Regions from separate parts of the Lysobacter sp. P5_B9 genome, predicted to be linked through region 2. Evidence: predicted binding sites of a transcription regulator. Region 2 holds the regulator's gene; the other holds the start of a gene.
The links. Region 2 encodes sigma-54, which starts transcription at its own class of promoters, with help from an activator protein. Its sites were predicted from a motif close to TGGCACGNGCNTTGC; they were not measured.

Region 1: glnA (type I glutamate--ammonia ligase) is a predicted target of sigma-54. The motif match lies at 2,655-2,669, and genes of this name have one in related genera.

What each region holds. Positions count from the first base shown of each region.
Region 1 covers NZ_JBFULP010000004.1:250,224-254,640, reverse strand. Annotated here, with positions in the region: gene ACXJJ9_RS10580 (ammonium transporter) at 1-804, opposite strand, end outside; gene glnA (type I glutamate--ammonia ligase) at 1,183-2,592, opposite strand; gene ACXJJ9_RS10570 (undecaprenyl-diphosphate phosphatase) at 2,874-3,683, shown strand; gene ACXJJ9_RS10565 (hypothetical protein) at 3,712-4,173, shown strand; gene ACXJJ9_RS10560 (YbhB/YbcL family Raf kinase inhibitor-like protein) at 4,203-4,417, opposite strand, start outside.
Region 2 covers NZ_JBFULP010000001.1:458,904-463,320, reverse strand. Annotated here, with positions in the region: gene lptC (LPS export ABC transporter periplasmic protein LptC) at 1-125, shown strand, start outside; gene lptA (lipopolysaccharide transport periplasmic protein LptA) at 106-669, shown strand; gene lptB (LPS export ABC transporter ATP-binding protein) at 669-1,388, shown strand; gene ACXJJ9_RS02115 (RNA polymerase factor sigma-54) at 1,527-2,960, shown strand; gene hpf (ribosome hibernation-promoting factor, HPF/YfiA family) at 3,124-3,450, shown strand; gene hprK (HPr(Ser) kinase/phosphatase) at 3,611-4,417, shown strand, end outside.

The DNA.
Region 1 (4,417 bases), on a different contig from region 2:
CAGGTTGTGCGGCTTGATCGCCTCGCGGCCGTAGCCGATGCGCCGGCCGGTGAGATAGGCACCCACCAGGCCCGCGGTGGCGGCATTGATGTGCACGACGGTGCCGCCGGCGAAATCCAGCGTGCCCTTCGCGAACAGGAAGCCGGATCGCGCCAGCACGCCCGGCACGGCGGCGTTGCTGGTGAACGCGTCCGGCCCGGGGAAGAACCACACCATGTGCGCCATCGGCGCGTAGGCGAAAGTGAACCACAGCACGGTGAACACCAGCACGCCGGCGAACTTCACCCGTTCGGCGAAGGCACCCACGATCAGGGCGCAGGTGATGCAGGCGAATGCGCCCTGGAACACGAAGAACACCAGCTCCGGTATGTACACGCCCTTGCTGAACGTCGCCGCCAGCGCACTGGCGGTGAGTCCTTTCGCGAACAACCGGCCGGTGCCGCCAACGAACGCATTGCCCGGCGTGAACGCCAGCGAGTAGCCATACAACACCCACAACACCGCCACCAGCGCGAACACCAGCAGGCACTGCATCAGCACCGACAGCACGTTCTTGCTGCGCACCAGCCCGCCGTAGAACAGCGCCAGGCCCGGCAGGGTCATGAAGATCACCAGCGCCGAGCACACCAGCAACCAGGCGATGTCGCCCTTGTCGACTGTCGGTTGTGCAGCGTGCGCCGCCTGCTGGGCGAATGCGATCCCCGGAGCGGTGAGCACCAGCACGACGGCGATTGCGACACGACTACCCCATCCCGCGCGCTGCCGCCCGTCCGGCCTGCGGATGATCGCGGTGATCGGCTGCATCGCTCGGCTCCCATGGCTGTCGGTAAACGCTTGCGCCGGCGATCGCCTTCAAGCCACATGCGCTCCGCGCCCGTGGCGGCATGGCGGTGGCATGCGAGTGACATGGCGAAGGCGGCGACGCGTTTCGCGTGCTGCAGCCCGCAGGGATGGCCGCGGGTAGGCGTGGTGCGCGTTCGCGGGGACGGCCGCGAAGGGAGGTGATGCACTCGCAACGAGGTGCGAGGTGGACTCAGTCGAGCCGATACATCCAGGCGTGCAGGGATCGCCGCACGCCGGAGTTGAAGCACGCGGCATGGGGAACGGCCATGCCGCGCTGTTACCGGTGGAGCCGCCCCTCTCCGCCAGGAGAGGGGCGTTGACGCAAAGGAACCTGGAACCTTAGATCGTGTAGTACATCTGGTATTCGAGCGGGTGCGTCGCCGCGCGGAAGCGCGTGACTTCCTGCATCTTCAGCGCGATGTAGCTGTCGATGAAGTCGTCGGTGAACACGCCACCGGCCTTGAGGAATTCGCGGTCCTTGTCGAGCGCTTCCAGCGCCTGGTCGAGCGAATGGCACACGGTCGGGATGTTCTTCTCTTCTTCCGGCGGCAGGTCGTACAGGTCCTTGTCGCTCGGCGCGCCCGGGTCGATCTGGTTCTTGATGCCGTCCAGGCCGGCCATCATCAGCGCGGCGAAGGTCAGGTAGCCGGAGTTCATCGGATCGGGGAAGCGGATCTCGATGCGGCGCGCCTTCGGGTTGGACACGTACGGAATGCGGCACGACGCGGAGCGGTTGCGCGCCGAATAGGCCAGCATCACCGGTGCTTCGTAACCCGGCACCAGGCGCTTGTAGCTGTTCGTGGTCGAGTTGGCGAACGCGTTGATCGCGCGGGCGTGCTTGAAGATGCCGCCGATGTACCACAGCGCCATCTGCGACAGACCGCCGTAGCCGTCGCCGGAGAACAGGTTCTGGCCGCCCTTGGCGAGCGACTGGTGCACGTGCATGCCACTGCCGTTGTCGCCGACCAGCGGCTTGGGCATGAACGTCGCGGTCTTGCCGTTGCGGTGGGCGACGTTCTTGATGATGTACTTCATCGTCAGCAGTTCGTCGGCCTTCTGCACCAGGGTGTTGAACTTGGTGCCGATCTCGCACTGGCCGGCGTTGGCGACTTCGTGGTGGTGCACTTCGACTTCGATGCCGACCTGCTCCAGCGTCTTGCACATCTCGGCGCGGATGTCGTGCAGCGAGTCGAGCGGGGCGACCGGGAAGTAACCGCCCTTCACCATCGGCCGGTAGCCGGTGTTGCCGCCTTCGTATTCGCGCCCGGAGTTCCACGCCGCCTCTTCCGAGTCGACATGGAAGAAGGTGTGGCCCATGTCATTGGCGAAACGGACGCTGTCGAAGATGAAGAACTCCGGTTCCGGACCGAAGAACGCGGTGTCGGCGACGCCGCTCGACTTGAGGTAGGACTCGGCGCGCTTGGCGATGCCGCGCGGATCGCGTGTGTAGGCCTGCATGGTGGCCGGGTCGAGGATGTCGCAGGTCAGGACCAGGGTCGGATCGGCGGTGAACGGATCCAGGAACGCGGTGGAGGCGTCGGGCAGCAGGACCATGTCCGATTCGTTGATGCCCTTCCAGCCGGAGATCGAGGAACCGTCGAACATCTTGCCGTCTTCGAACAGGCTGGCCTCGACGATCGACTTGGGGAAGGTCACGTGGTGCTGCACGCCGCGCATGTCGGTGAAGCGCAGGTCGACGAATTCGACCTTGTGGTCCTTGATGAGTTTTTCGACGTGTTCGAGGGACATGCTGGGCTCCGGGGCTGGGATCGGTGGCGGTGGGCCAAAGCGGCCCGTCGGGATCCTTCAACGCAAGCGGCGTGCCAAGCTTTCGATCCGCATAAGCAGCTGATCTGCAAGGGTTTCACCCCGAGGTCAATGACTCGTGCGCGCCAACTTGGGGCGGAATATCCGCAGTCGCACCGGATTGGTGCGATCGCGCCCGTCGGCTATGCTTGCGCGCCTTCGCCGGGCCGGCCGCGTGCGCTGCCTGGCACGACGGCGCCCACTTCGACATCAGTCCATTGCCCATGTCCAACCTGTTCGCCGCCCTGCTGCTCGGGATCATCGAAGGCATCACCGAATTCCTGCCGATCTCCAGCACCGGCCACCTGCTGATCGCCGAGCGCTGGCTCGGGCACCGCAGCGACCTGTTCAATATCTCCATCCAGGCCGGCGCGATCCTCGCCGTGGTGGTGATCTACCGGCAGCGGTTGTGGGACCTGGCCACCGGCTTCTTCAGCGAGCATGCAAGCCGCGACTACGCGGCCAAACTCGCCGTCGCCTTCGGGGTCACCGCGGTGCTCGGCCTGGCGATGAAGAAACTCGGCTTCCAGTTGCCCGAAACCGTCACGCCCGTCGCCTGGGCGCTGGTGATCGGCGCGGCGTGGATGGTCGCCGCCGAACACTTCGCCGCGCGTCGCGCGGCGGTGCTGGGCGAACGCGCGGCGATCACCTGGACGGTGGCGCTCCTGGTCGGCCTGGCGCAGGTGGTGGCCGGCATGTTTCCAGGCACCTCGCGCTCGGCCGCGACCATCTTCGTCGCCCTGCTGGCCGGTACCACCAGCCGTGCGGCGGCGACCGAATTCGCCTTCCTGGTCGGCATACCGACCATGTTCGCCGCCACTGGCTACGAGCTGATGGAGGTGATCGGCACGGGTGAAGCCGCGCACGAGGACTGGCGCGCGCTCGCTGTCGCCTTCGTCGCCTCGGCGATCACCGCCTTCGTCGCGGTGAAGTGGCTGCTGCATTACATCCAGAACCACCGCTTCACGGCGTTCGCGGTGTATCGCGTCGTCCTCGGCGTGGCGTTGCTGCTGCTGGTGCCGGCTGGCCAGTAGTTTCGAAATCTTCCAGGGGGAATTCACCATGACGGTCAGGAATCTTGTTGGCGCCTTCGGCCTCGCGATCGCGATGCTGGCATCCGCCCCGGCCAGTGCCGGCGTCTACAGCGATGATCTCGGCAAGTGCCTGGTCAACGCCTCCTCGGCCGAGGAGAAGCAGCAGCTCGTGCAATGGATGTTGTTCTCCATCGCCTTGAACCCGACCATCCAGCCGTACGCGAACATCACACCGGCGCAGCGCGATGGCGCCAACAAGGCCGTGGCCAAGCTGTTCGAGAAGCTGCTTGGCGAGTCCTGCAGCAAGGAAACGCAGCAGGCGATCAGATACGAAGGCAACACCGCCTTTGCGGAATCGTTCAGGCTGCTTGGCCAGGTGGCCGGCCAGGAGATGTTCGCGTCACCGGACGTGGCTGCCGGCTCGGCGGAATTCACCAAGCACCTCGATGTGGAAGCGCTGCAGAAGAAGCTTGGTCTTCCCGTCAGGTAAGGATTGGCAGCGCGTGGAAGCCGCGCTTGTCAGTCCTTGACCGTGGGATTGAGCGAATAGGTGCCGTAGATCGCGGTTTCGTCCAGCACGTGCCCCTGCATCGCCTGCAGGACGTCATTGGCGGTGAAGCGTTCGGGCACGTCCAGCTTCGCCACGTCCAGCGCGAACAGGCGGAAGAAGTAGCGATGCAGGCGCAGGTCATGCGGCGGCGGGAACGGGCCGTCGTAGCCGCGCCAGTCGCCGC
Region 2 (4,417 bases):
GTCAGGTCGTGGTCACCCGGCCGGGCTCTATACTGACCGGCCGTGGCCTGCAGCTGGATCTGGCCAGCAAGCAATACTCGTTCAAGTCCGAGGTCCACCATCGCTATGTCCCGACCGCTCGTTAAGCCCCTCGCCGCCGCAATCCTTGCCGGCGCGAGCACCCTGTTCCTGCTGACGCCGGGTGCGTGGGCCAAATCGTCGGACCGCAACCAGGCCATGGATATCGAGGCCGGCGCATCCGCCGGCGGGCTGGACGATCGCCAGCCGACCGTGCTGTCGCAAGGCGTGAACATCACCCAGGGCTCGCTGAAGATCCAGGCGGATACCGCGACCGTCACCACCCGCGGCGGCGACCCGGTGCGGGCGGTCCTTACCGGCGGCCCGGTCAAGCTCAGCCAGCAACTGGATGACGGCACCCCCATGAATGCCACGGCGGGGCGCGTGGATTACGACCTCGTCAGCGATGTCGTGGTCTTCACCGACAAGGTCAACATCCAACAGCCACGCGGCAGCCTCTCCGGCCCGCGCGTGGTCTACAACATGAAGACGGGCATGGTGAACAGCAGTTCCGACAGTACCGGCCGGGTAAAGATGACGATCCAGCCGCGCAACCCGCAGCCGGCCCCGGCTCCCACCAAGCCCGCCCCCCAGAAGCCGGGGAGCAACTGATGTTGGCTGCCAAGGGCCTGCGCAAGGCCTATCGTTCCCGCGAGGTCGTCCGCGATTTCGCCCTCACCCTGGATGCCGGTGAAGTCGTGGGGCTGCTCGGCCCCAACGGCGCCGGCAAGACCACGTGCTTCTACATGATCGTCGGCCTGGTGCCCGCTGATGCCGGGCAGATCGTGCTCGATGGCAAGGACATCACCTCCGATCCGATGTACGCCCGCGCCAAGCACGGCGTCGGTTACCTGCCGCAGGAACCATCGGTATTCCGCAAGCTCAGTGTCGCCGACAACATCCGGCTCGTACTCGAACTGCGCGAGGACCTCGACAAGGCCGGCATCGAGAAGGAACTGGGCAACCTGATGGATGAACTCCAGATCGGCCACGTCGCGGACCAGATCGGCGCAAGCCTCTCCGGTGGCGAACGCCGCCGCGTCGAGATCGCGCGCGCGCTCGCCGCGAAGCCGCGGCTGATGCTGCTCGACGAGCCTTTCGCCGGCGTCGATCCGATTTCCGTCGGCGAGATCCAGCGCATCGTCCGCCACCTCAAGAACCGCGGCATCGGCGTACTCATCACCGACCACAACGTCCGCGAGACACTTGGCATCTGCGACCGCGCCTACATCCTCAACGAGGGCGCCGTGCTTGCGCAGGGTTCGCCTGATGCGCTGCTGTCGAATCCCGACGTGCGCCGCGTCTACCTGGGTGACACGTTCCGGCTGTGATCCCGGTTCCGGAACCGTAGTCCTTCGCCATCGCGCTGAACGGGCGGCATCGACGCACCGCGCATCGCCGTGCATCATGACGTCGATCCCCCATGACGGACCGGCCGTCGGCCCCGCCAGAATCCGTTCACACTTCCTATGAAGCCCCGCCTACAGGCAACACTGGGACAACAACTGGTGATGACGCCGCAACTGCGGCAGGCCATCCGCCTGTTGCAATTGTCCGCGGCCGAACTGGAAACCGAGATCGCCGAGGCGGTTGAAACCAATCCGTTACTGGACTGGACCGAAACCAGCATCGCCGTCGCCGATGGCGAAACCGCCCCAGACGGCACCGCCAGCACCAAGAGCGACGATGGCTACGAAACCGAAACCCTCGCGCCAGCCGAGGCCAACTGGGGACCGGGCGATGGTGAAACCTGGTACGAACGCACAGGCCCTGCTGACGCCGACGAAGATATCCCCGGCGCTGAACAGGTGGCCGAGGGCGAAACCCTGCAGGACCACCTGCTATGGCAACTTCACCTCAGCCCGCTTTCGCCGCGCGACCGCATCATTGCCGTCACCGTCATCGAGGCGATCGAAGACGACGGCTACCTGCGCGAGCCGCTGGAAAACATCGCAGACACACTGGGCGCCGATTTCCATCCGCAGCAGGACGAAATCCTCACCGTGTTGCACCAGGTGCAACGCTTCGATCCAGCCGGCGTCGGTGCGCGCACGCTGGGCGAGTGCCTGCGCCTGCAGTTGTCCGTGCTGCCCGAGAACGCACCCGGCAGGACACTGGCGCACACGCTCGCCAATGGTCCGCTCGAACGCCTGCCGAAGGTGGGAATGGCCGGCATCGCGGCCGAACTCAAGCTGGACATCGGCGATGTCGAATCGGCAGTGCAACTGCTGCGCTCGCTCGATCCCAAGCCGGGGCTGCAGGTCGGCAGCATCAGCAATGACACCTACGTCGCACCCGACGTGGTGATCTGGCGCCAGCACGGCCTGTGGCGCGTCGCGCTGGCCGAAAGCATGCGCCCGCGCATCAGCATCCATCGCGGTTACGAGGGCATGATCCGCCACGCCAGCGCCGCGGATGCCCATTACCTGCGCGGCCATCTGCAGGAAGCACGCTGGCTCCTCAAGAGCCTGGAAGCGCGTGGCGAAACCCTGCTCAAGGTAATGCGTTGCCTCCTGCACCAGCAGGCAGCCTTCCTCGAGTTCGGCGACAGCGCGCTGCGGCCGCTGACGCTGCGCGAGGTCGCCGCCGAAATCGGCCTGCATGAGTCCACCGTTTCACGCGCCGTGGCCCGCAAGTACGCGCGCACGCCGCGCGGAACCATCCCACTGCGCTCGTTCTTCGCCTCCGGGATCGACACCGGGACGGGTGGTGAAGCGTCCAGTACCGCCATTCAGGCCATGATTCGTCAATTGATCGACGCGGAGAACCCGCGCAAGCCGCTCTCGGACGCGCGCCTGGCCGAAACACTGAAGGCCACCGGCGTTCCCGTGGCCCGACGAACGGTCGCAAAGTACCGGGAAGCAATGAGCATCCCGTCTTCGCAGGATCGCGTGCGTATCTGAGACACGCTGCGCAGGCTCCCGGAACCCTGCAGAACCGGCCATAAGCGTGACCGCGTAACGGTTTTTTCCGACCTCCTTTCCCCCTGCATTACGTCGCATTGCCATTCGCGCAAAACAGGCGTTGAATGGGGTCACCGTAGCCAGTGACCATAAGGAGGTAACGATGCGTATCGAAACCCACGGCCAGCAGATTGAAGTCACCGGCGCGCTGCGAGACTACGTGGACAGCAAGCTGGCGCGACTGAAACGCCACTTCGACCAACCCTTCGACGTACGCACCATGCTCAGTCTCGACAAACCCGATCACAAGGCCGAGGCAACCGTTACCGTTTCCGGACGCGTGCTGCATGCAGATGCCGCCGCCGTCGACATGTATGCCGCCATCGATCTGCTCGCCGACAAGCTCGACCGGCTGCTCATGAAGCACAAGGAAAAAATAGTCGACCATCATCGCGGTGAAAGCCTCGCCCGCAGCGGCGACTTCGCCTGAGCCATCCGGCGGAGCGGCACGCTCGCCTGGTCGGCTCCGCCAGATTCCACGCCGGGGGCGGATTCCACGGAATCCGCCCCCGCTTGCTTTTGCGCCCGGGCAGCCGCACGGTCGCGTTCCGCCAGTTACCATTGCCCGGGGCGACACGCGGAGCGGCGGCATGAACCTGAGCATCAGCGCAGCGCAGCTTTTCGAACAGCAACGCGACAAGCTGGGATTGCGCTGGCTGGCGGGCAAGCGCACCGGCGGGCAACGCGTGCTCGAGGCCGTCGATACGGTGGCGCGCCGTCCTTCGCTGGCCGGGTACCTCAACATCATCTATCCCAACAAGGTGCAGATCCTCGGCAGCGAGGAACTGGCCTGGCTGGATGCGCTTGATTCACGCCAGCGCTGGGACACGATCGTCAAGATCATCGACTTCCGCCCGCTGGCGCTGGTCATCAGCAAGGACCAGTCCTGTCCGGAAGACCTGCGCCGCCTCGCCGAGGAGAGCGACACGCCGCTCTGGGTATCGCCGCGGCGCGGACACGAACTGTTCAACCACCTGCAGTACCACCTCGCGCGCAAGCTCGCACCGCGGGTGACGCTGCACGGCGTCTTCATGGAGATCTACTCGATCGGCGTGCTCATCACCGGCGAATCCGGCTCCGGCAAGAGCGAGCTCGCGCTGGAACTGGTGACGCGCGGCCACCGCCTGGTCGCCGACGATGCCCCCGAATTCACCCAGATCGCGCCCGACGTCCTCGACGGCGCCTGCCCGGAACTGTTGCAGGACCTGCTGGAAGTGCGCGGCCTGGGCGTACTCAACGTGCGGCAGATGTTCGGCGACACCTCGGTCAAGAAGAACAAATACCTGCGCCTGATCGTGCACCTCACCAAGCCGGCGCTGGAACCGCAGCCCGGTGGGCTGGAGCGGCTGACCGGCGACCTGGGCTCGCGCCGCGTGCTCGATCTCGACGTGCCGATC